DNA from 2 places in the Streptomyces sp. NPDC093109 genome. Region 1 is predicted to be linked to the other one. Evidence: predicted binding sites of a transcription regulator. Region 1 holds the regulator's gene; the other holds the start of a gene.
The links. Region 1 encodes HrcA, which represses chaperone genes, less so after heat shock. Its sites were predicted from a motif close to TTNGCACTCNGNNNNNCNGAGTGCNAA; they were not measured.
Positions count from the first base shown of each region.

Region 1 (15,257 bases):
CCTGATCAAGACGTCCGGCGGCAAGTACATCGCACCGGCCGAGGTCGAGGGCCGGTTCAAGGCCGTGTGCCCGTTCGTCTCCAACATCCTGGTGCACGGCGCGGACCGCAACTTCTGCACGGCGCTGATCGCGCTCGACGAACCGGCCATCCTCGGCTGGGCGGCCGAGAACGGCATGGCGGGCAAGCCGTACGCCGAGATCGTCGGCTCGGCGGCGGCCGAGCGGCTCATCGACGGCTATGTGAAGCGGCTCAACGAAGGTCTTCAGCGCTGGCAGACCATCAAGAAGTTCCGGCTGCTCCCGCGCGACCTGGACATCGAGCACGGCGAGCTGACCCCGAGCCTCAAGCTCAAGAGGCCCGTCGTGGAGCGGGAGTACAAGGACCTGATCGAGGAGATGTACGCGGGCGCCCGGGAGGCGTGAGCGCGGCGCGGGGGGAGCGGCGGCGCGGGCGAGCGGCGGCGCGGGGGAGGGCGGGGTGCGGGCGCGGGGCGCCGGCCGCGCTACTCCCCCCGTCCGCGCCGCAGTTCGCCCAGCGAATCCTCTATCCGCGCCAACTGAGGCCCCAGCAGCGCGAGTTCGTCCGGCGCGATGCTGCGCAGCACATCCTCGATCGAGGACAACCGCCCCGCGATCTCCCCGAGCTGCTCCTGCTCCCGGGTCAGCGCCCGCTCCAACGCCCGCTTCTTGCGGTGCAGATCGAGGAAGACGCTGACCTTCGCGCGCAGCATCCACGGGTCGAACGGCTTCGTCAGGAAGTCCGCCGCGCCCGTCGCGTACCCCCGGAACGCGTAACCGCTGTCGGAGTCGGGCCCGTTCAGGAAGATGATCGGGATGTCCTTGGCCCGGTCGAGCCGCTTGATCCGGTACGCGGTCTCGAAGCCGTCCATCCCGGGCATCCGCACGTCCAGCAGGACGACCGCGAACGGCCGCTCCAGCAGCGCCCGTACCGCCTCCTCGCCCGAACGGGCCCGTACGAGCGGCTCGTCCAGTGAGGCCAGCACCGCTTCGAGCGCGACGAGATTGTCCTCCATGTCATCGACGAGCAGAATGCTCGCGCGCTCGGTGGTGACTGTTGTCCTGCTCATCCCGTTCTCCTTGTCCGGCCTTTGTGTTTCGGCCAGGCAGGCAAGAATGCTCTGTCCTGAGCGGTTCCGCATACCGTTCGGCCCGTTTGGACGCGTGTCGTGACGTGGCCGTTGTCCTTGATCCCCGCGCACGTGCCGCTGTCAATACCCGGGAACAATCTCCGCCCACTTCCCTGACTCGGCGCATAGGAACGCGTTCCGTCTGTCACGCTGTCGGGATCGTAAGCGGCACAACGCCAGAACCGGATCAGGAGCCGCAGTGGGGCCCATTCCGATTCCGCGCGACACCCTTCACCTTCCGGCATCCCAGGTGCCGTTACGTGGGGGCGCGCGGTCCACATCACGTACCAGTCTGCCCGGCAATCCGCTCGCCCCGTCCGCCGCCCGCCGCTTCGCGCGCGCGGCGCTCGCCGACTGGACCAGTCTCGGGCTGCTCGCCACCTGTACCTTCTGCCACGGCGACGGACAGTGTCCGCCCGGCAGGCACAGCACCGATCTGCTCGCGGACGACGCGGTGCTGATCGTCGACGAACTCGTCACCAACGCGGTGGTGCACGCGGGGACGACCGTCGAGGTGCTCTGCCGGCTGGAGGCGCCCGCCGAGACGCCCGGCGGCGAGGACGACGAGCCGGCCGCCGTCGTCATCGAAGTCGCCGACCACCACCCCGACCGTGCGATACAGAACGAGCCCGGGGACCCCGACGACCTGCGCGAGCAGGCCAGGGAACACACGCGGGAACAGCCGTTGGCCGGCGTCTCCGAGTACGGCAGGGGGCTGCAGCTCGTCGCCGCCCTCGCCGAACGCTGGGGCATCACCTACCGCCCGGGCCTCAAGACCGTCTGGGCCCGGCTGCCGCTCGAAGGCCGCGACTCGGCACCGGGCCGGCCCGCGGAACCCGCCCTGCGCCGCGGTCTGCGGGCCGCGGAGATCCTCGCGCCGGTCTCCCGGCGGCCGGTCCGCGACGGCCCGCAGTGGGCGGGCAGGGGCGCGCTCTCCTTCCTCGCCGAGGCGTCCGAACTGCTCGCCGGACAGCTCGACGAGGAACTCGTCGCGGCGCTCGCCACCCAACTGCTCGTCCCCCGGCTCGCGGAGTGGTGCGCGGTCTGGCTGGACGGCGAGGACGGCCAGGCCGGCGCCGCGCCCCGGCTCGCCCGGGTCTGGCACGCCGACGAGTCCCGCATCGAGCCGCTGCGCGCCGCGCTGGAGAAGGCGCCGCCGAGGCTGCCCGACCCGCCCCGGGGCGACGCGGCGCAGGTGCCGTGGCCGGGTACGGAGGCGCCGGGTACGGAGGCGCCCGGCGCGGGCTCCGCACCGGGCGCCGCACCGGGCGCCGGCTCCGGCTCCGGCGGCGGGGCCGCGCTCGCCTGCCGACTGGTCGCGAACGGCCGCGTCCTCGGCACGCTCATGCTCGGCCGGCCGGGCCGCGCCGCCGTCCCCGACGAAGTCACCGCGCTCGTCGAGGACTTCGCACGGCGGGTGGCCCTAGCGATCGGCGCCGCCCGCCGCTACACCCGCCAGGTCACCATCAGCCGCGTCCTCCAGCGCGGGCTGCTGCCCAGCCAGGTGGCGCGGATCCCCGGCGTCGCCAGCGCCCTGGTGTACGAGCCGAGCGGCGACGGGCTCGCGGGCGGCGACTTCTACGACGTCTTCCCGTGCCCGCCCGGCGACCGCTGGTGCTTCATGCTCGGCGACGTCCAGGGCAGCGGCCCCGAGGCCGCCGTCGTCACCGGCCTCGCCCGCCCCTGGCTGCGGCTGCTCGCCCGCGAGGGCTACCGGGTCGGCGCGGTCCTCGACCGGCTGAACCGGCTGCTGCTCGACGACGCGACCGAGGCGGCGGAATCGGCGACACCGCTGGCCGTCGCGGGCGCGGCCGGCGTGGCCGGTGCCGGGAACCCCGCCGGGAGCGGCCCCGGCGCGGCCACCGCGCAGCTGTACGCGCCCGGGCCGCCGGGGCCGCCCGAAGGCGGTCAGGCCCGCTTCCTGTCGCTGCTGTACGGCGAGCTGATGCCCCTGCCCGGCGAGGGCGGCGGCGTACGCTGCACCCTCGCCAGCGCGGGCCACCCGCTGCCGCTGCTGCTGCGCCCGGACGGCACCGTCGTGGCGGCGGCCGAGCCCCAGGTGCTCCTCGGGGTCGTCGACAAGGTCGCGTACGAGAGCAGCACCTTCGACCTGATGCCAGGCGACACGCTGCTCTGCGTCACGGACGGCGTCACCGAGCGCCGCTCCGGCCGCAGGCTGCTGGACGACGGCGACGGGCTCGCCAGGGCCCTGGCGGGGTGCGTGGGGCTGACGGCGCAGGGCGTGGCCGAGCGGATACGGCGGGCGGTGCACGAGTTCGCCGAGACACCGCCGGGCGACGATCTGGCGCTGCTGGTGTTCCAGGCGGAGTGAGGGGCGGCGGCGAGGGCGGGACTGGCCCCGGGCGCGGGCGAGGCCAGTCCCGCCACCGCCGGGGCCACTCGCCGCCTGCCGCTGCCGCCTGCCGTGACTGTGCCCGGAAGGCGATGCCACGTGCCGGACCGCGGCCGTACGGCGGACCGGCCACTCCGTCCCGCCTCCGGGACCGCACCGGACCGTGCCGCCCGTCCGGTGCGCGACACTGGTGGGTATGCCTTCCGCACTGCCCGACGGTGACCCCATGCCCGAGACCGGAGCGCTGCCCCGGCACGCCCTGGCGGGCGCGGCGGACCGGCCCCTCGGCTTCTACCTGCACGTTCCGTACTGCGCGACCCGCTGCGGCTACTGCGACTTCAACACGTACACGGCGACCGAGCTGCGCGGCTCCGGCGGTGTCCTCGCCTCCCGCGACAACTACGCGGAGACCCTCGCCGACGAGGTCCGGCTGGCCAGGAAGGTGCTCGGCGACGACCCGCGGCAGGTCCGTACGGTCTTCGTCGGCGGCGGCACGCCCACCCTGCTGGCCGCCGCCGACCTCGTACGGATGCTGGCGGCGGTCCGGGACGAGTTCGGGCTCGCGGACGACGCCGAGATCACCACCGAGGCGAATCCGGAATCGGTGGATCCGGCGTATCTGGCGGAGCTGCGGGAGGGCGGTTTCAACCGGATCTCCTTCGGAATGCAGAGCGCGAAGCAGCACGTCCTGAAGGTCCTGGACCGTACGCACACCCCCGGCAGGCCCGAGGCCTGCGTCGCGGAGGCCCACGCGGCCGGCTTCGACCACGTCAACCTCGATCTGATCTACGGCACGCCGGGCGAGACCGACGACGACTGGCGCGCCTCGCTCGCGGCGGCGGTCGGCGCGGGCCCCGACCACATCTCCGCGTACGCCCTGATCGTCGAGGAGGGCACCGGCCTTGCCCGCCGGATCCGGCGCGGCGAGGTCCCGATGACGGACGACGACGAGCACGCCGACCGGTACCTGATCGCGGACCAGGTGCTCGCGGAGGCCGGCTTCTCCTGGTACGAGGTGTCCAACTGGGCCACCTCCGAGGCCGCCCGCTGCCTCCACAACGAGCTGTACTGGCGCGGCGCGGACTGGTGGGGCGCGGGCCCCGGCGCCCACAGCCACGTGGGCGGTGTCCGCTGGTGGAACGTGAAACACCCGGGCGCGTACGCGGCGGCCCTGGCGGAGGGCCGCTCGCCCGGCGCCGGCCGCGAGATCCTCGCCGACGACGACCGCCGCGTGGAGCGCATCCTCCTGGAGCTGCGGCTCCGCGACGGCTGCGAGCTCTCCCTGCTCCACCCGGCGGGCGCCTCGGCCGCCGCCCGCGCGGTAAGGGACGGCCTCCTGGAGCCCGCTCCTTACGCGGAGGGCCGCGCGGTACTCACCCTGCGGGGGCGGCTGCTGGCGGACGCGGTCGTCAGGGACCTGGTGGATTGATCACTCGCCGGGGTGAATCCCGGCGGGATCGGGCACGGCTGCTTACCCTGTTTTCCTAGTCTGCTGCCAACAGAAGCGGCGGAATGTGGAGGTTCACGGAGATGACCGCTGTGGATGAGCGACCGATCACCAGCAGCATCGCCACGTTCTTCGAGGACCTTGAGGTCCCCGAGGGATACAAGGCGGAACTCCTCAGGGGGGACATTGTGATGATGGCCGGGCCCGACCGGGTCCACAACGGAATCGTGGAGTCCGTGCAGGACCAGATTCCGCGTAAACGCTGGAGGCGGCTCCAGACCCAGGACATCGCCATCCCCGGCGAGACGAGCGAACCCCAGCCCGATCTCGTCGTGCTCGCCCGGGGCGCCGAGGACGGCCCCGGGCGGCTCATCCCCGCTCCCGCCGTCACCCTGCTGGTGGAAGTGGTCTCCAAGACCAGCGTGGACCGGGACTACGGAATCAAGCGCTCCATGTACGCGGCGGGCGGGGTGCCCGCCTATCTGATCATCGACCCCATGGCAGGGCTCTGCCTGCTGCTCACCGAGCCGGCCCGCAAGGGGGAGGCCGCCGACTACCGGACGACGCGGACCACCAAATTCGGCGAGACCGCCACGCTGGAGATGCTCGGTGTCGAGCTGGACACCTCCGATTTCGAGACGCTTCCCGACATCAGGCGTCACTACCGGCCGTAACGAAGTCGATCAGCTCCTCGACCCGCCCCAGCAGCGCCGGTTCCAGGTCCTTGTACGAGTGCACCTTCGACAGGATGTGCTGCCAGGCCGCCCCCGTGTTCTCCGGCCAGCCCAGGGCGCGGCAGACGCCCGTCTTCCAGTCCTCGCCCCTCGGTACCCGCGGCCACTCCGGGATGCCCACCGAGGACGGTTTCACCGCCTCCCAGACGTCGATGTACGGGTGGCCCACCACCAGGACGTCCGCACCCGTCACCGCGCCCGCGATGCGGGACTCCTTCGAGCCGGGGACCAGGTGGTCGACCAGGACGCCCAGGCGGGCGTCCTGGGCCGGAGCGAAGTCGGCCACGACGGCGGGGAGGTCGTCGATGCCGCCCAGGTACTCCACGACCACGCCCTCGATCCGCAGGTCGTCGCCCCAGACCTTCTCGACCAGCTCGGCGTCGTGCCGGCCCTCCACGTAGATGCGGCCCGCCCGCGCGACACGGGCCCGGGCGCCCGGCACCGCGACCGAGCCCGAGGCCGTACGGGCGGGCCGGGCCGGGGCGGCGGCGGCCGAGGGGCGTACCAGCGTCACCACCCGGCCCTCCAGCAGGAAGCCGCCAGGGACCAGCGGGAAAACCCGGTGTTTGAGGAACCGGTCCTCAAGAGTCACCGTCGGGCCCTCCGCCGTCCTCTCGCAGCGGACCACCGCGCCGCAGAAGCCCGTCGACACCTCCTCGACCACCAGATCGGGATCGGCGGGGACCTCCGGCGCGGGCGTGGCCCGCTTCTTCCACGGCGGGGTCAGGTCGGGGCTGTAGCTGCGCATCCGAAGACGATAGGCCGCACCGCGCGCGGAGGCTACGACACGCCGAACCGCGCGGCCAGCGCGTCGCGTTGCGCCCGTACGAACACCGCGTCCACCACCGCCCCGTGCCCCGGCACGTACAGCGCGTCCGAGCCGCCCAGCGCGAGCAGCCGGTCCAGGGCGGCCGGCCAGTCCGACGGGACCGCGTCCGGGCCGGCCTGCGGCTCGCCGGACTCCTCGACGAGATCGCCGCAGAAGACGACCCCCGGGTAGCCCGGCGCCAGCATCGCCAGATCGTGCCCGGTGTGCCCGGGCCCCGCGTTCGCCAGCAGCACCCGCCGGCCGCCCAGGTCCAGCGTCAGCTCCCCGGCCACCACGCGCGCGGGCGGCTCCAGCAGCTGCACCGCCGCCGCCGACTCCGCCGGATCCGCGCCCTCCCGCACGGCGTCCCCGTACAGCTCCTCGCCGCCGCCGGCCAGCAGCTCAGCCATGCCGGAAGGGCCGTACACCGCCGCCCCGGGGAACGCCGCCGTACCCAGTACATGATCGAAGTGGAGATGGCTGAGTGCGACATGTGTCACGCGCCGGCCGCCGAGCAGCGACCGTACCTGCGCGTGCAGTTCGGCGCCCTCCCGGACCGACGAACCGGTGTCGAACAGCAGGACCCCGTCCTCCCCGGCCACCACGCCGACCGTCGCGTCCCAGCGCGGCAGCCGCCGTCGCCCGACCCCCGGAGCCAGCTCTTCCCACCCGTGCTCTTCCCAATGGACGTCCATACCGGGACGCTACGGGAGTCACCCGGCGCCGGTCCGGGTATTGGGCGAGGTAGCGTGGTCGGTCGCCCTTGCTAGGGGTCCGGTTCACGGCCGTACACTGGCACGGGGAGTACTGGCACTCCACATGAGCGAGTGCCAGGCAGATCCGGACGGACGACAGCTGGAGGTGTGCCGCATGCTCAGCGAACGCAGGCTTGAGGTGCTGCGCGCGATCGTCCAGGACTATGTCGGTACGGAGGAGCCCGTCGGCTCCAAGGCGCTCACCGAGCGGCACAAGCTGGGGGTCTCCCCGGCCACCGTCCGCAACGACATGGCGGTGCTGGAGGACGAGGGCTTCATCGCCCAGCCGCACACCAGCGCCGGGCGCATCCCGACCGACAAGGGCTACCGGCTCTTCGTCGACCGGCTGGCCGGCGTCAAGCCCCTGTCGCTGCCCGAGCGCCGGGCCATCCAGAACCTCCTGGACGGCGCCGTCGACCTCGACGACGTCGTGGGCCGTACGGTACGGCTGCTGGCGCAGCTGACCCGGCAGGTCGCCGTCGTCCAGTACCCCTCGCTGACCCGGTCGACGGTGCGGCACGTGGAGCTGCTCGCCCTCGCGCCCGCCCGGCTGATGCTCGTCCTGATCACGGACACCGGACGGGTCGAACAGCGCATGGTCGACTGCCCCGCGCCCTTCGGCGAGACGTCCCTCGCGGACCTGCGGGCCCGGCTCAACAGCCGGATCGTCGGACGCCGCTTCGCGGACGTCCCGCAGCTGGTGCAGGATCTGCCCGACTCCTTCGAACAGGAGGACCGCGGGACCGTCTCCACGGTGCTCGCGATCCTGCTCGAAACCCTGGTCGAGGAGACCGAGGAGCGGCTGATGATCGGCGGCACCGCCAACATCACCCGCTTCGGACACGACTTCCCTCTGACCATCCGGCCGGTGCTGGAGGCGCTGGAGGAGCATGTGGTGCTTCTCAAGCTGCTCGGCGAGGCGGCGGACCCGGGCATGACCGTACGTATCGGGCACGAGAACGCCCATGAGGGCCTCAACTCCACGTCCGTCGTCGCGGTCGGCTACGGTTCGGGCGACGAGGCAGTCGCAAAACTCGGCGTGGTCGGACCGACCCGCATGGACTACCCCGGAACGATGGGAGCGGTACGCGCAGTGGCACGTTACGTCGGACAGATCCTGGCGGAGTCGTAAGTGGCCACGGACTACTACGCCGTACTCGGCGTGCGCCGCGACGCTTCTCAGGACGAGATCAAGAAGGCATTCCGGCGGCTCGCCCGCGAGCTGCACCCGGATGTCAACCCCGATCCCAAGACGCAGGAACGCTTCAAGGAGATCAACGCCGCGTACGAGGTGTTGTCGGACCCGCAGAAGAAGCAGGTCTACGACCTCGGCGGCGACCCCCTCTCGGCGAGCGGCGGGGGCGGTGGCGCGGGCGGGTTCGGCGCGGGCGGCTTCGGCAACTTCTCCGACATCATGGACGCGTTCTTCGGTACGGCGTCGCAGCGTGGCCCGCGGTCGCGCACGCGGCGCGGCCAGGACGCCATGATCCGGCTGGAGATCGACCTCAACGAGGCGGCCTTCGGCACGACCAAGGACATCCAGGTCGACACGGCCGTCGTCTGCACGACGTGCTCGGGCGAGGGCGCCGCGCCCGGCACCTCCGCCCAGACCTGTGACATGTGCCGCGGTCGCGGCGAGGTCTCGCAGGTCACCCGGTCGTTCCTCGGCCAGGTCATGACCTCGCGGCCGTGCCCGCAGTGCCAGGGCTTCGGTACGGTCGTACCGACGCCGTGCCCCGAGTGCGCCGGCGACGGACGTGTCCGCTCGCGCCGTACGCTCACGGTCAAGATCCCGGCCGGTGTCGACAACGGCACCCGGATCCAGCTCGCGGGCGAGGGCGAGGTCGGCCCCGGCGGCGGCCCCGCCGGTGATCTCTACGTCGAGATCCACGAGTTGGCGCACGCGATGTTCCAGCGGCGCGGTGACGATCTGCACTGCACGGTCACGGTCCCCATGACGGCGGCGGCGCTGGGCACGAAGTGCCCGCTGGAGACGCTGGACGGCATGGAGGACATCGACGTACGTCCCGGCACCCAGTCCGGCCAGTCGATCCCGCTGCACGGGCGCGGCATCACGCATCTGCGGGGCGGCGGCCGGGGTGACCTGATCGTGCACGTCGAGGTGATGACCCCGTCGAAGCTGGACCCGGAGCAGGAACGCCTGCTGCGGGAGCTGGCGAAGCTGCGGGGCGAGGAACGGCCCACGGGCCAGTTCCAGCCGGGGCAGCAGGGGCTGTTCTCGCGTCTCAAGGATGCGTTCAACGGGCGTTAGGCGGTCTTGTCGGCCGGGGGTCCGGGGGTGGTCCCCCGGGATGGCACCGTCAACCTGGTCAGCAGGGGTTGTTCTCGCGCCTCAAGGACGCGTTCAACGGGCGTTAGGCGGTCTTGTCGGCCGGGGGTCCGGGGGTGGTCCCCCGGGATGGCACCGTCAGCCGGGGCAGCAGGGGTTGTTCTCGCGCCTCAAGGACGCGTTCAACGGGCGCTGGGCGGGACTCGGTCGGACGCGCAGGCAGTAGTTCGTGCGAGGCGGGCCCGGGGGATTCTTCCCCCGGGCCCGCCTCGTTTTGCTGTCATATTTTCCTGTCACACGCCTGATGCGACGCCGATTCGAACCTGTCACACGGGACATGGCACGATGCGTTCATGTCCTCCGTACTGACCGATCTCTGCCGGTATCCGATCGTGCAGGCGCCCATGGCGGGCGGCGCGTCCTGCCCGCAACTCGCCGCGGCCGTCTCCGAGGCCGGCGGTCTCGGGTTCCTCGCCGCCGGGTACAAGACGGCGGACGGCATGTACGAGGAGATCAAGCAGCTCCGCGGGCTCACCTCCCAGCCCTTCGGCGTCAACCTCTTCATGCCGCAGCCGCACTACGCCGACCCCGCGGCCGTCGAGGTCTACCGCAACCAGCTCGCCGGCGAGGCCACCTGGTACGAGACGCCGCTCGGCGACCCCGAATCGGGGCGGGACGACGCCTACGAGGCCAAGCTGGCGATCCTGTTCGACGACCCCGTACCGCTCGTCTCGTTCACCTTCGGGTGCCCGACCCGCACCACCCTCGACGCCTTCGCCAAGGCCGGTACGTACACCGTCGTCACGGTGACCACCCCCGAGGAGGCCCAGGCCGCCCAGTGGGCCGGTGCCGACGCCGTCTGTGTCCAGGGCATCGAGGCCGGCGGCCACCAGGGCACGCACCGCGACGATCCGGCCACCGACGGTACGGGCATCGGGCTGCTGTCGCTGGTGGCGCAGGTCAGGGAGACCGTACAGATCCCGGTCGTCGCGGCCGGGGGCCTCATGCGCGGCGGCCAGATCGCGGCGGTCCTCGCGGCCGGCGCCGACGCGGCGCAGCTCGGTACGGCCTTCCTGGTGTGCCCCGAGTCCGGCGCCAACGCGCTGCACAAACAGGCCATGACCAACCCGCTGTTCGTACGGACCGAGCTGACCCGCGCGTTCTCGGGCCGCCCCGCCCGCGGGCTCGTCAACCGCTTCCTGCGCGAGCACGGCCCGTACGCGCCCGCCGCCTACCCGGAGGTCCACCACCTCACCTCCGGACTCCGCAAGGCCGCCGCCCGCGTGGGCGACGCGCAGGGCATGGCGCTGTGGGCCGGACAGGGCCACAGGATGGCCCGCGAACTGCCCGCCGGAGAGCTGATCGAGCTGCTCCTCACCGAACTCGACGAGGGCCGCGGCCAGTTGACACACGGAGCGTACGGACCGGGGAGCGCCGCGTGACCGCGCCCGTCTTCGTCGTCGACCACTTCGACGCCGGGAGCGGCGGGCGGTACGTACTGGAAGGCGCCGAGGGACGGCACGCCGTCTCCGTGAAGCGGATGCGGCCCGGCGAGGACGTCATCCTGACCAACGGCACCGGAATGTGGGCCGATTGCGTCGTCCTGGACACCGAGGGCAAGGACCGGCTGATCGTCCAGCTCGACTCGGTGTCCGAGGAGGCGCCGGAGACCCCGCACATCACCGTCGTCCAGGCGCTGCCCAAGGGTGACCGGGGCGAGGTGGCCGTCGAGACGATGACCGAGACCGGCGTGGACGCCGTCGTCCCGTGGGCGGCCTCGCGCTGCATCACGCAGTGGAAGGGTGACCGGGGCGCCAGAGCGCTCGCCAAATGGCGCGCCACCGCGCGCGAGGCGGGCAAGCAGTCGCGGCGGGTGCGGTTCCCCGAGATCGCGGGTGCGATGAGTACGAAGCAGGTCGCCGCGCTGCTGGCGACGGCGGACTTCGCGGGCGTGCTGCACGAGGACCGGGACGCCGACAGCGAGGCGCTGGCCGTGGCCGAACTGCCCACCGAGGGCTCGATCGTGCTGGTCGTCGGGCCCGAAGGCGGCGTGTCCCCCGAGGAGTTGGCGGCCTTCGCGGCGGCGGGCGCCCGGCCGTACCGGCTGGGCCACAGTGTGCTGCGTACCTCCACCGCCGGTACGGCGGCGACCGTGCTGGTGATGGCCCGCACCGGCCGCTGGTCCTGACCGGCCGCCGGTCCTGACCGCGGGGGAGCGGTGGGCCGCCGCGCGGCCGATAGCATGCCCCCGTACGGAATCCGATCATCAGCATCCGGTCATCAGCATTCGACCATCAGCCGCGCCGAGTCGAGGAGGCCCGTGCCATGGCGGGAGAACCACAGGGCGACTGCCTGTTCTGCAAGATCGTTTCGGGGGACGTGCCGGCCACGCTCGTCCGCTCGACGGAGACGACCGTCGCCTTCCGGGACATAAACCCCCAGGCGCCCACCCACATTCTCGTCATTCCCCGCGCGCACTACCCGGACGCGGGCAGCCTCGCCGCCGCCGAGCCGCTGATCGCCGCCGACGTGCTGCGCGAGGCCGCCGCCGTGGCGGCCGACGAGGGCGCCGACAGCAGCGGCTACCGGATCGTGTTCAACACCGGCGCCGGCGCGGGCCAGACCGTCTTCCACGCGCACGCCCACGTCCTGGCCGGCCGCGGCCTCAACTGGCCGCCCGGATAGCGGGCGCGGTCGTGTCCGTACGCGAACTGGTCGTGCTGGGCACCGCCAGCCAGGTGCCCACCCGGCACCGCAACCACAACGGCTATCTGCTCCGCTGGGACGGCGAGGGCCTGCTCTTCGACCCGGGCGAGGGCACCCAGCGCCAGATGCTGCGCGCGGGGGTCGCCGCGCACGACATCAACCGGATCTGTGTCACGCACTTCCACGGCGACCACTCGCTCGGACTCGCCGGAGTCGTCCAGCGCATCAACCTCGACCGGGTGCCGCACGAGATCACCGCGCACTACCCGGCGAGCGGACAGCGCTTCTTCGAACGGCTGCGGTACGCCACGGCCTACCGGGAAACCGTCGAGCTGACCGAGGCGCCCGTCCGCCGCGACGGTGTCCTGGCGCGCACCGCGTCGTACACGCTGGAGGCGCACAAGCTCTCCCACCCCGTCGAGTCGTACGGCTACCGGCTGGTCGAGCCCGACGGGCGCCGGATGGACCCGGCGCGGCTGGCCGCGCACGGGATCGCCGGGCCCGACGTCGGACGGCTCCAGCGCGAGGGCACGCTGAACGGCGTCACGCTCGACGAGGTCAGCGAGGCGCGCCGGGGGCAGCGCTTCGCGTTCGTCATGGACACCCGGCTCTGCGACGGGGTGCACGCCCTGGCCGACGGGTGCGATCTGCTGGTCATCGAGTCCACGTTCCTCGACGAGGACGAGCGGCTGGCCACCGAGCACGGCCATCTGACGGCGGGCCAGGCCGCGCGGGCGGCGCGGGACGCGGGCGTGGCACATCTGGTGCTGACGCACTTCTCGCAGCGGTACGGCGACCCCGGGGAGTTCGAGCGGCAGGCACGCGCGGCGGGCTTCACGGGCGAACTGACGGTCGCGGCCGACCTCGTACGGGTGCCGCTGCCCAAGCGCTCCCGCTGAGCACCCCCGCTGAGCGCGCCGGGTGTCCGACGGGACCCGGCGGGATCGGGCAGACTGTCCGGATCCGCACGCGACCGGGAGCCCGCCGTGATCACACCCAACGGAGACCCGCTGGACCGAGACCCGCTGGACGGGGACTCGCTCGACGGGGATCCGCTGCACCTCCTCACCGGAGATGTGGACCACACCGCCCACATCGATCCGCTGCGCGCCCTGCGCGCCCCGGACGACCCGGAGTGCGACGTCTACCTCACCGGCACGGTCTTCCTCGACATCATCTTCACCGGGCTGGACAGCGCCCCGGTGCGCGGCACCGAGTCCTGGGCGCGCGGCATGGGGTCCAGCCCCGGCGGGATCGCCAACATGGCCACCGCGCTGGCCCGGCTCGGGCTGCGCACCTCGCTCTCCGCCGCCTTCGGCGACGACCACTACGGCGAGTACTGCTGGGACGCGCTCGCCCAGGGCGAGGGCATCGACCTCTCCCGGTCGCGTACGGTGTCCGGCTGGCACTCGCCCGTCACCGTCTCCATGGCGTACGAGGGCGAGCGGACCATGGTGTCGCACGGCCACGAGGCGCCGCCGCCCGAGGGCGCCCTGCCCGAATGCCCGCCCCGCGCGCGTGCCGCCGTCGCCGCGCTGACGCCCGGCCGCCGCGACGAGTGGATCGCCGCCTCGGCGCGGCACGGCACCCGGATCTTCGCGGATGTCGGCTGGGACGACACCGGCCGCTGGGACCTGGCGGGGCTGGCCGATCTGGAGCACTGCGAGGCCTTCCTGCCCAACGCGGAGGAGGCCATGCGCTACACCCGCACGGAGTGCCCCAGGGCCGCCGCCCGGCTGCTCGCGGAGCGCGTGCCGGTCGCCGTCGTCACCCTGGGCTCGGAGGGCGCGTACGCGGTGGACGGGGCCACCGGCGAGACCGCCGAGGTGCCGGCGATCGCCGTGGAGGCCCTCGACCCGACGGGCGCGGGCGATGTCTTCGTCGCCGGATTCGTCACCGGCACGCTGGCCGGCTGGCCGCTCGCGGACCGGCTGGCCTTCGCCGGGCTGACCGCCGCGCTCTCCGTCCAGGAGTTCGGCGGCTCGCTCTCCGCGCCCGGCTGGACGGAGATCGCGGCCTGGTGGAGCCATGTACGCGGAGTATCCGACCAGGATCCGGCGGCCCTGCGCCGCTACGGCTTCCTGCCGGAGCTGCTGCCCGCGCCGACCCGGCCGTGGCCGCTGCGCCGGGCCGTGCCGACGATCGGCTTCGGCCGCTCGGCCTGAGCGGCGGGTCCCGTCTCCCCGTCGTCTCCCGGAGTCTCCCAGTCGTCTCCCCGTCGTCTGCCGCCGTCTCCCGCCGCCGTACTTCGCCCACGGCGCAAGGAAAAACACTGGGGCGTTGTCAGTGCGGAGTCGTAGGCTGGTAGCTCAGAGGTTGTCGAGCAGCGAGAACCCTGCAACGGGAGGTATGTGCAGGCCACAGCGCCGGCCCATGACTCAGACACCTACAGTCCAGACCCCCGCCCCCGACCCGGCCCCCGCCTCCGCACAGGCCCGGTTCACCGTCCCCGCCAAGCACCCCATGGTCATGATCCTCGGATCGGGGGACGCGCTGCTCCGCGTGGTCGAGAAGGCGTTCCCGGCGGTGGACATCCACGTCAGGGGAAACGAGATCAGCGCGTCGGGCAGCGCCGCCGAGGTCGCGCTCGTACAGCGCCTGTTCGACGAGATGATGCTGGTGCTCCGCACCGGTCAGCCGATGACGGAGGACGCAGTGGAACGTTCCATCGCCATGCTCAGGGCGAGCGAGAACGGCGGTGCGGACGGTCCCGAGACCCCCGCCGACGTCCTCACGCAGAACATCCTGTCCAGCCGGGGCCGCACGATCCGCCCCAAGACGCTCAACCAGAAGCGGTACGTCGACGCGATCGACAAGCACACGATCGTCTTCGGCATCGGCCCCGCCGGTACGGGCAAGACCTATCTGGCCATGGCCAAGGCGGTCCAGGCGCTCCAGTCCAAGCAGGTCAGCCGGATCATCCTGACCCGGCCCGCCGTCGAGGCCGGCGAGCGGCTCGGCTTCCTGCCCGGCACGCTCTACGAGAAGATCGACCCGTATCTGCGCCCGCTCTAC
Region 1 is NZ_JBFBEZ010000007.1:190,200-205,456, reverse strand. It holds gene AB0389_RS10375 (long-chain fatty acid--CoA ligase) at 1-424, shown strand, start outside; gene AB0389_RS10370 (response regulator) at 505-1,089, opposite strand; gene AB0389_RS10365 (SpoIIE family protein phosphatase) at 1,400-3,481, shown strand; gene hemW (radical SAM family heme chaperone HemW) at 3,699-4,931, shown strand; gene AB0389_RS10355 (Uma2 family endonuclease) at 5,033-5,623, shown strand; gene AB0389_RS10350 (DUF3097 domain-containing protein) at 5,601-6,431, opposite strand; gene AB0389_RS10345 (MBL fold metallo-hydrolase) at 6,464-7,186, opposite strand; gene hrcA (heat-inducible transcriptional repressor HrcA) at 7,362-8,378, shown strand; gene dnaJ (molecular chaperone DnaJ) at 8,379-9,518, shown strand; gene AB0389_RS10330 (nitronate monooxygenase) at 9,890-10,978, shown strand; gene AB0389_RS10325 (16S rRNA (uracil(1498)-N(3))-methyltransferase) at 10,975-11,724, shown strand; gene AB0389_RS10320 (histidine triad nucleotide-binding protein) at 11,862-12,221, shown strand; gene AB0389_RS10315 (ribonuclease Z) at 12,233-13,141, shown strand; gene AB0389_RS10310 (PfkB family carbohydrate kinase) at 13,298-14,407, shown strand; gene AB0389_RS10305 (PhoH family protein) at 14,616-15,257, shown strand, end outside.

Region 2 (15,257 bases), on a different contig from region 1:
GGCGGGGCCGTGGCTCCGGGACAGCAGGTGTTCGAGGCGGTCGAAGCGCTCGTGCAGGGCGCGCAACTCCCGGGCGGCGTCCGCCCGCCCCGCCCGCTCCACGTGTTCGAGGGCCGCCGCGGCCCGCCGCGCCCGGCGCGCGGCGCTGCCGACCAGCCAGGTGGCGAGGGAGGCCGTGACGACGCTGAAGACCGAGATCCCGACGAGCATCACGACGCCCGCGATGACGCGTCCGGGCACGGTCACCGGATAGAGATCGCCGTACCCGACGGTCGTGGCGGTCTCGACGGACCACCACAGCGCGAGCGGGAACGAGGTGATGGTCGCGCGGGGCGCCCGGGACTCGTACGGGACGATGATCCAGGAGCCGAGCAGCAGGACCAGGACGAAGGCGAGCCCCGCCCCCGTCGCGGCCTTCACGTGCAGCCGCTGCCACCGCTCGTTGCCCAGCAGCTTGCGCAACAGGAAGAGGGGCGACAGCGGAGCCATGGACCGAAGCTAACCGGGACGGGCGGGGACGCATGGCAGGACACACCCCCTCCGCCACCCCGTACGGCCGTTGCTGACGGGGCGATAGCCTCGGGCGCATGTCCCGCCGACCGCCCCTGCCGCCGCCTCCGCCGCCCGTACAACTGCGTGCCTGGCCCAGCCACGAGGCGATGCTCGCGGACCGGGCGGCGGTCCTGTCGGATCTGGGCGGACGGAGCCTGGGGGCAGCCGCGCTGGTGGTGTTCTGGCTGCTCGTCGCGGGCGTGCAACTCGGCTGGGGCGTGGTCGGTGTGGCGCTGACCGTGAGCGCCGACGGGCTTGCGCCGTTCGGCGTGCTGATCAGGGCGGCCCTCGGAGCCGTCGGCCTCGGCGCGATGGTGGCGCCCGTGATCTTCCTCGGGCTCTCGGTCCAACGGCACCGTACGACGCGGTCGCTGATGGAGCAGTGGGCGGCGCTGGCGAGCCACCGGGCCGGTGACGCGCGGTTCCGGATGGCGGGCGCGAGCCTGGCGTGGCTGCTGACGTCGTTCGCGGCGGGCGCGGCCGGGCTCTGGCTCGCGCTCGTCGTACCGGCCGCGGCCAGGGCGGGCGAGGACACGTACGGAGGGGTCACCTACGCGATGGGGGCCGGAACCCTGCTCTGGATCGCCGGCCTGATCGGCGCGGCGCGCGCGGTGGGGCACTACCGCTGGGCGATCCGGCTGGTCGCGCCGACGCGACGGGACGGCGCGGGCGCGGGCGCGCGCTGAGCGACCTGAGCCCCGTTCGGCTTCCGAAGCTCAGACGCCCACGCTCCCGTCGATGGCCTCGCGGAGAAGGTCGGCGTGGCCGTTGTGGCGGGCGTACTCGTGGATGAGATGCAGCATCACCATGCGCAGGGACACGTCCTCGCCCCAGCGCGGCGCGTGGACGGTCACGTCCAGGGACTCCGCCGCCGCCTCGATCCGGCGGGCGTGCCCGATCTCCGTACGCCAGGCGCCGAACGCCTCCGCGCGGGTGGCCGCGTCGCCGTCGTACGCCGCCTGGAAGTCGCCCTCGGGGGACCAGAGGAGCGGGATGTCCTCGCCGTTGACCGTCCGGCGGAACCAGGCACGCTCGACTTCGGCCATGTGCCGGACGAGGCCCATCAGGGAGAGCGCGGACGGCGGCGACGCACGGCGGCGGAGGTCCTCGTCGGAGAGGCCGTCGGTCTTCAGGGCGAGGGTCGCGCGGTGGAAGTCGAGGTGGGCGCGGAGCATCTCGCGCTCGCCGGCGGTCGCGGAGGGGCCGATGCGTTCGGTGGCGGTCATTGTTGGTTTGTCCCCGTTGTCGGCGAGAGGGTGATGAGCAGCACGAGGCTAACGGCGGCCCGTGCTCGGACCCCATCGAGTTTTCGCCTGTACGCACCGCTAATCTCTGCCGAATGATCAGCCGCGTTCGAGTTCCCCTGCCTCCGCCACCGCCGTCGGATCCGGACGTGGATCCGGACGTGGATCCGGACGTGGACCCGGAGCAGGATCGCGAGGCGCTGCTCGCCGACCGGGACCGGGTCATGGCCGAGCTGGCGCGGCGTGGGCTCTCCGTCGGCCGGCTGGCGGTGCTCTGGCTGCTCGGGGCGGTCGCCGTGGGCGGCTGGGCGGCGGTGGGGCTGGCCGTACGGAGCCTGGAGGACGGGGGGCTCGGGCTCGGGACCGGGGTCGTGTCGCTGGCGCTCGCGCTGGTGCTGCTGGTGCCGGCCGCGATCGGCGCCGGGCGGTGGCTGAGCGTGGGCCGGGACGTCCGGCAGCGGCTGGACGAGTGGGCGGCGCTGGACCGCGTCACCGATCCGGGGCTGCGCGTCCACGAGCGGTGCGTGGGGTGGCTGTTGCCGTCGGTGGCGCTGTCTCTGCTGGGGCTGGCGACCATACTGCCCGCCTGCGTCGCGATCACCGAGGCGACCGCCGCCTCCACCGCCCCGGAGTCGTTCACGCTGGGCGGTGTGGCGTACTCGCTGGGGCTGGGTGTCACCGTCCTGCTGACCGGGCTGCTGGGGCTGTTCCAGGCCGTCGACCACCAGCTCTGGGCCGGTCGGCTGCTGCACCCGGTGCCGGTCCGCCGGGGCGGTGGAGCGCACCGCTGAGCCCGTTCCTACCGGGTCCGTCCTATCCTGAGGGGGAACGCATGCGCCATTCAGGGGTAAGGGGCGGCGGATGGACTGGCTTTGGTGGGTTTTTGTCTTCTTCATCGTCGGGGGCTTCGGCTGGATAGCCGACACGGGCCGGACCGCGCTCCGGACCCGGCACGAGCGGAGAATCGAACGCTTTGAGCTGGCGGAGCGGGAGCGCGAGCGAGAACGGCTCGCGCTCGAAGAGGCCCACAAGCAGCCGGAACCGGTCTGCGGCTGCTCGCACCACCTCGCCAAGCACGACCGCAAGGGCAAGTGCCACGAGGACATGGAGACCGCGGTGGAGTGGGACGAGGAGAAGAAGCCGCTGCGGTACGAGCGCCGGCAGTGCAACTGCCAGCAGTACGTGGGCCCGCAGCCGCTCTCCACGGTCTACGCCGACGAACTGACCGACCTCGCCTGAGCCGCGCGGTCGGGCAGCCGTGCCGGTCAGGGCCGGTCGGGACGTTCCACGGGGTGGCCGATCAGCATCGTCGGCGCGCCCGCGACCCGGGTGAGGAAGACCGTCGCCGCGTGCGGGCCCTTGAGCTTCATCCGGCGGCGCAGCTCCTCAGGCTCCACGGCGGAGCCGCGCTTCTTCACCGTCAGGACGCCGACCTCGCGCTCCCGCAGCAGCGCCTTCAGCCGCTTGAGGCTGAACGGCAGTTCGTCGGTGATCTCGTAGCCGGTCGCGTACGGGGTGGGGCGGGCCGCGTCGGCCGTGATGTACGCGATCGTCGCGTCGACCAGCCCGCCGGCCAGTTCCTCGGCCACCTCGGCGACCAGATGGGCGCGGATGACGGCGCCGTCGGGCTCGTACAGGAAACGGCCGACCGGCCGGACGGGCGGGTCGGGCAGGCCGCGGCCGGTGAGGGTGAGGGGCGCGGCGGCCGGGGTGCCTGGCGTGAGCAGGGTGGCGCGGCGGGTGCCGGGGACGACGGCGCGATGGTGCCAGAGCACGGCTTCCTTGACGTCACCGCCGTCCGAGATCCACTCGGCCTCGAAGTCGTCGGGGACCAGCTCGTGCGGGATTCCCGGCGCGATCTTGACGGCTCCCGTACCGACGCGCCGTACCGCCTCGATCGCCCAGGACAGCGGCGGTGAGTACGCCTCCGGGTTGAAGATCCTGCCCCGGCCGCCGCGCCGCGCGGGGTCGATGAAGAGAACCTCCGCGCCGGACAGGTCGTGCTCCCGCACATCGGCGCGCGTCACGGTCGCGGGCGGGCCGCCGGGGACCAGGGTGCGCAGATTGGTGCGGGCGATCTCGCAGGTCAGCGGGTCGATGTCGACGGCGGAGACGGCGAATCCCGCCCGGGCCAGCTCGATGGCGTCGCCGCCGATCCCGCAGCACAGATCGGTGACGCGGACGGCCGGGTCGAGCGCGGGCGAGGGCGCGGGCGGGGGCGGTGCGACGAGCGTACGGAGGCGGGCGGCCCGGTAGGCGGCGACGCTGCCGCGGGTGGCCTGCTCGACGCCGTTGGGCGTGAAGTACATGCGGTACGCGTCGTCCGCGCCGAACTTCGCCACTGCCCGCTGCCGCAGCCGGGCCTGGGCCAGCGCGGCCGAGACGAGCTCGGCCGGGTGGTCGCGGCGCAGCCGGGTCGCCACGGCGAGCTCCCCGGCCGGGTCGTGGTCCCGCAGCTCGGCGAGGAGGGCCTGGCCCTCGGCGGAGAGCAGCGGCGCGAGCAGCGGGCGCGCGTCACCGTCGGCGGCTTCGACGGGCGTTTCGGCGGGCGAGGGGGAGGGTGCGGGGGCGCGGTCGGTCACCCGGTCCATTGTGGGCCAGCCGGGGGACGGTGCGCGCCCGGCCGCGGTGTCGGCCGTGCGCGGGCGCCGCGCGCTGACAGGATGCGGCGCCATGCAACTAGTACGACAAAACGAAGAAATGACCGCAAAGGGTACGGGTGAGGCCAAGGCTCGAACCCGTGGCACGGCGCCCCGCCGCCGCGCCGGGAACCACGTGCGCGTGGCGCTGGCGGTGCTCGTGGCCGCCGCCATCGGATCCGGCTGCGCCGCCGGCTCCGGCGAATCCGCCGGGCCGCCCGCCCAACCGCCCGCCAGGCCCGTACCGGGAGTGCTGCACGGCGGGCCGCCGGCCGAGGGTGCCGGCGGTCCCGCGAACGCGCCCGGAAACGCGCCCGCGAACGCCGAGGCGGTACGGAAGGCGCAGGCCGCGCGGGCCGTCGCGGCGAAGAAGTGGGGGCTGGACAAGACGCCCCTGGCCGCGCCCGCGCCCCCCGCGGTCAAGCCGGTGATCACCAACCGCAAGGGCTTCGAGATCGCGAACGAGGAGGAGGGCGAGAACCTCCCGCCGGTCTTCACCACCGTCCCGGTCAAGGACCGCGTCGTCTTCCTGACGATCGACGACGGCATCGACAAGGACCCCGAGCTGCTGCGGATGATGACCGAGCTGAAGATCCCGTACACGGCCTTCCTCAGCGACTACGTCATCAACGACAACTACGGCTACTTCAAGCAGATGCAGGACCGGGGCGTCACCCTCCAGAACCACACGCTCAACCACCCGTATCTGCCCGGCCTGTCGTACGAGGAGCAGCGGCGCGAGATCTGCGACCAGCAGGACAAGATCGAGCAGCGGTACGGGAAGCGCCCCACGCTCTTCCGGCCGCCGTTCGGCAACTACAACGGCGACACGGTGCGCGCCGCCAAGACCTGCGGCGTGAAGGCGCTGCCGCTCTGGACGGCCGAGGCGTACCCCGACCGGATGGAGTGGCGCGAGTGGGACGAGGACCTGCACCCCGGTGACATCATCCTCACCCACTTCCGTGGGCCCGCGGACTGGAAGGCGACCATGCCCGACCTGGTCAGGGCCGCGATGAAGCGCATCACGGACAAGGGATACGCGGTGGCCCGGCTGGAGGACTACGTCTGATCCGCTGATCTGCCCGGCACCCCGTGCCCCGCACTTCCCCGCACCGCTTCGCGCACCCGGAACCTCTGGATCCGGGTGCGCGTTTCCGTTACGGCGCGCACGCGCCGGAGACGCGCGCCGGAGACGCGCCACGCTGTCTCGATTGGCACTCCGCTTGACCGAGTGCTAATCGCGGTCATAGTCTCTGTTCTGGCACTCCCCACTGGAGAGTGCCAAGCGCGATCGACAGATCCGGCACCCGCGACGACGGGTCTATCCGGTCGCCACCCAGACATAGCACCGAGATCTCCGAAGGGGGAGGTCGGATCGTGACGACCGCCAGCACCAAGGTTGCCATCAAGCCGCTCGAGGACCGCATTGTGGTCCAGCCGCTCGACGCCGAGCAGACCACGGCCTCTGGCCTGGTCATCCCGGACACCGCCAAGGAGAAGCCCCAGGAGGGCGTCGTCCTGGCCGTGGGCCCGGGCCGTTTCGAGAACGGCGAGCGTCTTCCGCTCGACGTTTCCGTCGGCGATGTCGTTCTGTACAGCAAGTACGGCGGCACCGAAGTGAAGTACAGCGGCGAGGAGTACCTCGTCCTCTCGGCTCGCGACGTACTCGCGATCATCGAGAAGTAATTCACCGAAAGTTTTGCTTTTGAGCTGCGCCCTCGGCCACCCAGCGATCGCCGGGCGGACGGGGGCGCAGTTCATGCGAGAGGACGAGAGAAGCAGCCATGGCGAAGATCCTGAAGTTCGACGAGGACGCCCGTCGCGCCCTTGAGCGCGGCGTCAACAAGCTTGCCGACACGGTGAAGGTGACGATCGGCCCCAAGGGCCGCAACGTCGTCATCGACAAGAAGTTCGGCGCCCCCACCATCACCAACGACGGTGTCACCATCGCCCGCGAGGTCGAGCTGGACGACCCGTACGAGAACCTGGGCGCCCAGCTCGTGAAGGAGGTGGCGACCAAGACCAACGACATCGCGGGTGACGGCACCACCACCGCCACCGTGCTGGCCCAGGCGCTGGTCCGCGAGGGTCTGCGCAACGTCGCCGCGGGCGCTTCCCCGGCCTCTCTGAAGAAGGGCATCGACGCCGCGGTCAAGGCCGTGTCGGACGAGCTCCTCGCCACCGCCCGCCCGATCGACGACAAGTCCGACATCGCCGCCGTCGCCGCGCTCTCCGCGCAGGACGACCAGGTCGGCGAGCTGATCGCCGAGGCGATGGACAAGGTCGGCAAGGACGGTGTCATCACCGTCGAGGAGTCCAACACCTTCGGTCTGGAGCTGGACTTCACCGAGGGCATGGCCTTCGACAAGGGCTACCTGTCCCCCTACATGGTGACCGACCAGGAGCGTATGGAGGCCGTCCTCGACGACCCGTACATCCTGATCCACCAGGGCAAGATCGGCAGCATCCAGGACCTGCTGCCGCTGCTGGAGAAGGTCATCCAGGGCGGTGGCTCCAAGCCGCTGCTGATCATCGCCGAGGATGTCGAGGGCGAGGCGCTCTCCACTCTCGTCGTCAACAAGATCCGCGGCACCTTCAACGCGGTAGCGGTCAAGGCCCCCGGCTTCGGTGACCGCCGCAAGGCCATGCTCGGCGACATCGCCACCCTCACGGGCGCGACCGTCATCGCCGAGGAGGTCGGCCTCAAGCTCGACCAGGCCGGTCTGGACGTCCTGGGCTCCGCCCGCCGCGTCACCGTCACCAAGGACGACACGACCATCGTCGACGGCTCCGGTGCCTCCGACGAGATCGCCGGCCGCGTCAACCAGATCAAGGCCGAGATCGAGTCCACGGACTCCGACTGGGACCGCGAGAAGCTCCAGGAGCGCCTCGCGAAGCTGGCCGGCGGCGTGTGCGTGATCAAGGTCGGCGCCGCCACCGAGGTGGAGCTGAAGGAGAAGAAGCACCGTCTGGAGGACGCCATCTCCGCGACCCGCGCCGCGGTCGAGGAGGGCATCGTCTCCGGTGGTGGCTCCGCTCTGGTGCACGCCGCCAAGGTGCTCGAGGGCAACCTCGGCAAGGAGGGCGACGAGGCCACCGGTGTCGCGGTCGTCCGCCGCGCCGTCGTCGAGCCGCTGCGCTGGATCGCCGAGAACGCCGGTCTCGAGGGCTACGTCATCACCTCCAAGGTGGCGGAGCTGGAGAAGGGCCACGGCTTCAACGCGGCCACCGGCGAGTACGTCGACCTGGTGAAGGCCGGCGTCATCGACCCGGTCAAGGTCACGCGCTCCGCCCTGGAGAACGCCGCCTCCATCGCCTCCCTGCTGCTCACGACCGAGACCCTGGTCGTCGAGAAGCCGGCCGAGGACGAGGGCGACGCGGGCCACGGCGGCCACGGCCACAGCCACTGAGTTGCTTCACGCGGCCGATCAGCCGCCGCGGATGGCCCGGTACCCCTTCGGGGGGTGCCGGGCCGTTCGCGTCACTGGGGGCCGTACTTGCGGCCGGTCTTCGACGTGATCCCGCCCAGCAGCCCGCGCGGCGCCAGCTTCACCGCTCCCATCAGCGCCTTGTACCGGGGATCCGGCACCGACACGACCTTGCCGCGCGCCAGGTCGGCGAGCGCCGCCGTCACCAGCTTGTCGGCGTCCAGCCACATCCAGTCCGGGATCCTGTCCGTCCCCATCCCGGCCCGCTCATGGAACTCGGTGCGTACGAAACCCGGGCAGAGCGCCATCAGCCGTACCCCCGTACCGGCCAGATCCCGCGCCACCCCCTGGGTGAACTGGACGACCCACGCCTTCGACGCGCCGTACGTACCGCGCGGCACGAACGCCGCCACCGACGCGACGTTGACGACCCCGCCCCGGCCGCGCGCCTTCATCCCCGTGACCGCCGCCGAGGTCAGCCGCAGCACCGCCTCGCAGTGCACCTTCAGCATCGTCAGCTCGTCGGTCATCGGGACTTCGAGGAAGCGCCCCTTGTTGCCGAACCCCGCGTTGTTGACCAGCAGGTCGACCTGGTGTCTGCGGTCCGCGAGCCGTTTCTCCACCGACTCGATACCGCCGTCGGTGGCGAGATCGGCGGTCAGCACCTCGGCCTCGATGCCGTGCCGGTCGTGCAGTTCGGTGGCCTGCTCGCGCAGACGCTCGGTGTCGCGGGCCACCAGCACGAGGTTGTGCCCGTCGGCCGCCAGCCGTCGCGCGAAGGCGGCACCGATGCCCGCCGTCGAGCCCGTAATCAGAGCAGTCGTCATACGCGGCACGTTAGTGCCTACCTCGGTGCACTTGATGTGAATGTTCCGTAGGCGGACGGAAGATCCAACCGCGCCTCACGCCCCGTCGGCCCTCCCCAGCCCGGCCACGTACTCCCGCGCGATCCTGAGCTCCTCGGCGTGCAGCGCGTCCCCGGCGGCCAGCACCCGGGGCAGCAGTTCCCGCTCGGTCGTCACCGCGCGGAACGCCATCCCCACCGTCACCTCGTGTCCGGGCCGGTGGACGATCTCGATCGGATCGCCCGCGCGGATCTCGCCGGGGGTGATGACCCGCAGATACACCCCGGTCACCGCCTCCCGGGTGAAGCGTTTGACCCACCCCTTCTCGCCCAGCCAGGTCTGGAACGTACGGCACGGGATCCGTCCGCTCGTCGTCTCCAGCACCACCTCGGAGCCGATCCGCCAGCGCTCCCCGATCTTCGCGCCGGTGATGTCCAGACCGGACGTGGTGAGGTTCTCGCCGAAGACGCCGTTGGCCAGCGGCCGGCCCAGCTCCCGCTCCCAGAAGTCCAGATCCTCCCGGGCGAACGCGTAGACCGCCTGGTCGGTGCCGCCGTGATGGCGCAGGTCGCAGACGGCGTCACCGTCGAGCCCGCTCGCACCCGTCCCCTTCGCCCCCGGGGCCGCCACCCGGACGGGGCCGTCCACCGGACGCTTGTCGATTCCCGTCGCGCCGCCCGGGGCGTCGCTGTACTCGACGGTCTTCGGCCGGCCCACATTCACGGTCAGAAGCTTCATACGGGCACGCTAGCCCGGACGCGCCGGGACGTCCGGACGCGCCGATGGAGGAACGTTTCTTCACTCTCCTGAACGCGCGCCCGGAGGGTCAGGTGTCGCCGACGCGGTGATCAGCCGGGTACGCGCCCGGCCCATCAGCTCCTCGCGTTCGTCCTCGGTCAGCCCGCCCCACACGCCGTACGGCTCCCGTACCGCCAGCGCGTGTGCCGCGCACTCCGCGCGGACCGGGCAGCGCATGCACACCTCTTTCGCCGAGTTCTCACGCGCGCTCCGCGCCGCGCCTCTTTCCCCCTCCGGGTGGAAGAAGAGCGAACTGTCCACACCACGACATGCCGCGAGGAGCTGCCAGTCCCACAGATCGGCGTTCGGTCCGGGAAGGCGGGAGAAATCTGCCATTGCTCATGTCCCCTTGAAACCGTGCTGAGGCGGATACGGCGGATACGACAGCGGAAACAGGCTCGCTCACGACCGTACATCTAATATGTAAGTAGATGTAAATATGACTGATGGCAAATCTAGCCACAGACACCAGTAAAAGTGAAGAAAAGCCTCTAAATGGGGCATGCCTCGGATGGGGGACGCGGCACGCGCGGCCACTCTGCTCCGTGTACGCCCCCTCACGGGGAGTGCGGAACTCGATCGTCCAACCCGTAACTCTTTCGAGTGACCATCGTTGAGTGTGCGAGGCGGTTGAGAGAATGAGCGATCGGGCACATGTCCGAGAGCGTCAATCGCACAGGTGACGATATGTACCAGCCTGGAGGCTCAAGGTGACGCGCATCAGCTGCGGAGGACGGTCATGACATCCGTCCTCGTCTGCGACGACTCCCCGCTTGCCCGAGAGGCGCTCCGCCGCGCGGTCGCGACCGTGCCCGGTGTCGAGCGCGTGACGACCGCGGCCAACGGCGAGGAAGTCCTCCGCCGCTGGGGCGCGGATCGGTCCGATCTGATTCTCATGGATGTCCGGATGCCGGGCCTCGGGGGAGTGGAGACGGTCCGCCGGCTGCTCTCCGCCGATCCCGGCGCCCGGATCATCATGCTCACGGTGGCGGAGGATCTGGACGGCGTGGCCCTCGCGGTCGCCGCCGGCGCCCGGGGCTATCTGCACAAGGACGCCTCCCGCGCCGAGCTGCGCGCGACCGTCACGCAGGCGCTCGCCGATCCGACCTGGCGCCTCGCGCCGCGCCGGCTCCGCTCCGCCGAGATGGGCGCCGCGCCCACGCTGACCGCGCGCGAGATCCAGGTGCTCGAAGGCATGAGCCACGGCCGCTCCAACGCGGAGATCGGCCGCGAGCTGTTCCTCTCGGAGGACACGGTCAAGACGCACGCCCGGCGCCTCTTCAAGAAGCTCGGCGCTTCGGACCGGGCCCACGCGGTGGCCCTCGGTTTCCGCTGGGGTCTGGTCCGCTGAGCTCGCGGTCCGTGCGCCCCCGCCCGTCGTGAGGCGGGCGGGGCCGACCGGGCCGGCGGGGGCGACGTACGCCCGTACACACTCGTTTCCCGCGCTATGCCGCATCCTTGGAGATGTGGAGTTCCTCGGGGACGAGTCGGACGAGCGCGAGGGGAGGGCGCCGGGAATGAGTTCTGCCGCACCCGCTCATAACGCTTCGGTGCACAACTACGGACGCGGCGCCGCCGATCAGCAGCCGCCAAGGCACCATGGACCGATGCGCGAAGACGAGCCCACGGTGATCGGTGCGCTCGTTCACCGTGCCGTCGGCGGCGACGAACGGGCGACGCACGACCTGCTGGCGCGTGTGCACCCGCTTGCGCTGCGCTACTGCCGTACGCGGCTGAGCCGGCTGCCGGGTGACGCTCGCCACTTTGTGGAGGACCTCGCGCAGGAAGTCTGCGTCGCCGTACTGATGGCGCTGCCGCGCTACCGCGACACCGGACGCCCCTTCGAGGCGTTCGTCTTCGCCATCGCCGGGCACAAGGTCGCCGACCTCCAGCGCGCCGCCATGCGGCACCCGGGATCGACGGCGGTGCCCTCCGACGAGATGCCCGAGCGGCCGGACGATTCGCTCGGCCCCGAGGAACGCGCCCTGCTCAGCAGTGACGCGGAATGGGCCAAGCAGCTGCTCGCCAACCTCCCCGACAACCAGCGCGAGCTGCTCGTCCTGCGGGTCGCGGTCGGGCTGACGGCCGAGGAGACCGGGCAGATGCTCGGGATGTCGCCGGGTGCGGTACGGGTCGCGCAGCACCGCGCGCTCAGCAGACTGCGGGCCCTGGCCGGGCAGTGATCGCCGGGCACGTATGAATATACGAAGCCGTTCGGTGATCTTGTTCGTGGAATGAGAGGCTCGCGGAGCCCGTTAGCATGGACATCCGCACCGATCAAGGTCATTTGGGGAAGGTGTCATGACTGCAAACGTCGACGGAGTGCCCGAGAAATTCGCGACGCTCGGGCTGACATACGACGACGTGCTGCTGCTGCCTGGCGCCTCGGAAGTCCTGCCCAACCAGGTGGACACCGCGTCGCTGGTCTCCCGCAACGTCCGGGTGAACATCCCGCTGCTCTCCGCCGCGATGGACAAGGTCACCGAGTCCCGCATGGCGATCGCCATGGCGCGGCAGGGCGGCGTCGGTGTGCTGCACCGCAATCTCTCCATCGCCGACCAGGCCAACCAGGTCGACCTCGTGAAGCGCTCCGAGTCCGGCATGGTCACCGACCCGATCACCGTCCACCCGGACGCGACGCTCGGCGAGGCCGACCAGCTCTGCGCCAAGTTCCGTATCAGCGGCGTCCCGGTCACCGACCGCGCGGGCAAGCTGCTCGGCATCGTCACCAACCGCGACATGGCCTTCGAGGTGGACCGGGCGCGCCAGGTGCGCGAGGTCATGACCCCGATGCCGCTCGTCACCGGCAAGGTCGGCATCTCCGGCGTGGACGCCATGGAGCTGCTGCGCCGCCACAAGATCGAGAAGCTGCCGCTGGTCGACGACGCGGGCATCCTCAAGGGCCTCATCACGGTCAAGGACTTCGTCAAGGCCGAGAAGTACCCGAACGCCGCCAAGGACGCCGAGGGCAGGCTGCTCGTCGGCGCCGCCGTGGGCGCCAGCCCCGAGGCGCTGGAGCGGTCCCAGGCGCTGGTCGCGGCCGGTGTCGACTTCCTCGTCGTGGACACCTCGCACGGCCACAACAGCAACGCGCTCAGCTGGATGTCCAAGATCAAGTCGAGCGTTCCCGTGGATGTCATCGGCGGCAACGTCGCCACCCGCGACGGCGCGCAGGCGCTGATCGACGCGGGCGTGGACGGCGTGAAGGTGGGCGTGGGCCCCGGCTCGATCTGCACCACCCGGGTGGTCGCCGGCATCGGCGTTCCCCAGGTCACGGCGATCTACGAGGCCGCGGCGGCCTGTATCGCGGCCGGTATCCCGGTCATCGGCGACGGTGGCCTCCAGTACTCGGGCGACATCGGTAAGGCGCTCGCCGCCGGTGCCAGCACGGTCATGCTCGGCAGCCTGCTCGCGGGCTGCGAGGAGTCGCCGGGCGAGCTCCAGTTCATCAACGGCAAGCAGTTCAAGTCCTACCGGGGCATGGGCTCGCTGGGCGCGATGCAGTCCCGCGGCCAGGGGCGCTCGTACTCGAAGGACCGTTACTTCCAGGGCGAGGTCTCCTCGGACGACAAGCTCGTCCCGGAGGGCATCGAGGGCCAGGTCCCCTACCGGGGCCCCCTCTCCGCTGTACTGCACCAGCTGGTCGGCGGGCTCCGCCAGACCATGGGGTACGTGGGCGCCGCCTCCATCGACGAGATGGAGCGCAAGGGCCGCTTCGTCCGGATCACCTCGGCGGGCCTCAAGGAGAGCCACCCGCACGACATCCAGATGACGGTCGAGGCGCCGAACTACACCCGGGGCTGAGAGCACCGGCGGGAGCCTGTACCGCTCCGCGCCCGCGGGTGACGAACCCCCGCGGGCGCCGAGCGGTGGCCGGGCGTCGGGGATACTGGGACGGCAGACGTAGAGGAAAGGCCACACATCGTGACTGAGATCGAGATCGGGCGCGGCAAGCGCGGCCGCAGGGCGTACGCGTTCGACGACATCGCCGTCGTCCCCAGCCGGCGCACCCGGGACCCGAAGGAGGTCTCGATCGCCTGGCAGATCGACGCCTACCGGTTCGAGCTGCCGTTCCTGGCCGCCCCGATGGACTCGGTGGTCTCCCCGCGGACCGCGATCCGCATCGGCGAGATGGGTGGTCTGGGCGTACTGAACCTGGAGGGCCTGTGGACCCGGTACGAGGACCCGCAGCCGCTGCTCGACGAGATCGCCGGTCTTGACGAGGAGACCGCCAACCGCAGGCTCCAGGAGATCTACGCCGAGCCCATCAAGGAAGAGCTGATCGGGCAGCGCATCAAGGAGGTGCGCGACTCGGGCGTGGTCACGGCCGCGGCCCTGTCGCCGCAGCGCACCGCGCAGTTCTCCAAGGCCGTGGTGGACGCCGGGGTCGACATCTTCGTCATCCGCGGTACGACGGTCTCCGCCGAGCATGTCTCCGGCGCCGCCGAGCCGCTGAACCTCAAGCAGTTCATCTACGAGCTGGACGTCCCGGTCATCGTCGGCGGCTGCGCCACGTACACCGCGGCCCTGCATCTGATGCGTACGGGCGCGGCGGGCGTGCTGGTCGGCTTCGGCGGCGGCGCGGCGCACACCACCCGTAACGTGCTGGGCATCCAGGTGCCGATGGCGACCGCCGTCGCGGATGTCGCGGCGGCCCGCCGCGACTACATGGACGAGTCCGGCGGCCGGTATGTGCATGTCATCGCGGACGGCGGTGTCGGCTGGTCCGGCGACCTGCCCAAGGCGATCGCGTGCGGCGCGGACTCCGTGATGATCGGCTCTCCGCTGGCGCGCGCCTCGGACGCGCCGGGCCAGGGCCGGCACTGGGGCATGGAGGCCGTCCACGAGGACGTGCCGCGCGGCAAGCTGGTGGACCTGGGCATCGCCGGGACGACGGAGGAGGTCCTCACGGGCCCCTCGCACAGCCCCGACGGGTCGATGAACTTCTTCGGCGCGCTGCGGCGGGCCATGGCGACGACCGGCTACAGCGAACTCAAGGAGTTCCAGCGGGTCGAGGTGACGGTGGCGGACTCGCAGCACCGCCGCTAGGGATTCCGCCAGGCATTTCTGGAAAATGGCCGCCTCTTGAAAGAGGCGGCCATTTTCCTTTTTCCGGTGCTGTCAGAGACGGTGGGCCGTGCCCGTCGGGCTCGCGCCTCGGGTGTCGAGGAGCAGCTGTGCCTTGACCGCCAGGCCCTGGAGGTCGTACGTACGGTGGTGCTGGAGCAGGACCGTCAGATCGGCGTGGGCGGCGGCCTCGTAGAGGGAGTCGGCGCGCGGAACGGGCAGCTCCCGTACGCGCCAGTGGGGGACGTACGGGTCGTGGTAGCTGACGGCGGCGCCCAGGTCCATCAGCCGGCGGGCGATCTCGGTCGCCGGTGAGCTCTCCCGGTCGGCCAGGTCGGGTTTGTAGGTGACGCCGAGGAGCAGGACCCTGGCACCGCGCGCGGACTTGCCGTGCTCGTTCAGCAGGGCGGCGCAGCGCTGGATGACGTACTGCGGCATCCGGGAGTTGATCTCCTGGGCGAGGCCGACCATACGCAGCGGGTGGCCGGGGGTGCGGCCCGCGTGCGGCAGGCGGCTGGGGTCCATCGGTACGCCGTGGCCGCCGACGCCGGGTCCCGGGCGGAACGCCTGGAAGCCGTACGGCTTGGTCTCGGCGCAGCGGATGACGTCCCAGAGGTCGACGCCGAGGTCGTGGCAGAGGACGGCCATCTCGTTGACGAGCGCGATGTTCACATGCCGGAAGTT
Region 2 is NZ_JBFBEZ010000015.1:70,599-85,855, forward strand. It holds gene AB0389_RS16725 (potassium channel family protein) at 1-489, opposite strand, end outside; gene AB0389_RS16730 (hypothetical protein) at 588-1,238, shown strand; gene AB0389_RS16735 (DinB family protein) at 1,269-1,778, opposite strand; gene AB0389_RS16740 (hypothetical protein) at 1,946-2,587, shown strand; gene AB0389_RS16745 (hypothetical protein) at 2,658-3,035, shown strand; gene AB0389_RS16750 (class I SAM-dependent methyltransferase) at 3,062-4,387, opposite strand; gene AB0389_RS16755 (polysaccharide deacetylase family protein) at 4,497-5,504, shown strand; gene groES (co-chaperone GroES) at 5,813-6,121, shown strand; gene groL (chaperonin GroEL) at 6,220-7,845, shown strand; gene AB0389_RS16770 (SDR family oxidoreductase) at 7,917-8,690, opposite strand; gene AB0389_RS16775 (MOSC domain-containing protein) at 8,766-9,446, opposite strand; gene AB0389_RS16780 (WhiB family transcriptional regulator) at 9,507-9,842, opposite strand; gene AB0389_RS16785 (response regulator transcription factor) at 10,246-10,857, shown strand; gene AB0389_RS16790 (sigma-70 family RNA polymerase sigma factor) at 11,114-11,689, shown strand; gene guaB (IMP dehydrogenase) at 11,808-13,310, shown strand; gene AB0389_RS16800 (GuaB3 family IMP dehydrogenase-related protein) at 13,431-14,555, shown strand; gene AB0389_RS16805 (nucleotide sugar dehydrogenase) at 14,628-15,257, opposite strand, start outside.
Region 2: the regulator HrcA is predicted to act here: its motif matches at 5,647-5,673, upstream of groES (co-chaperone GroES).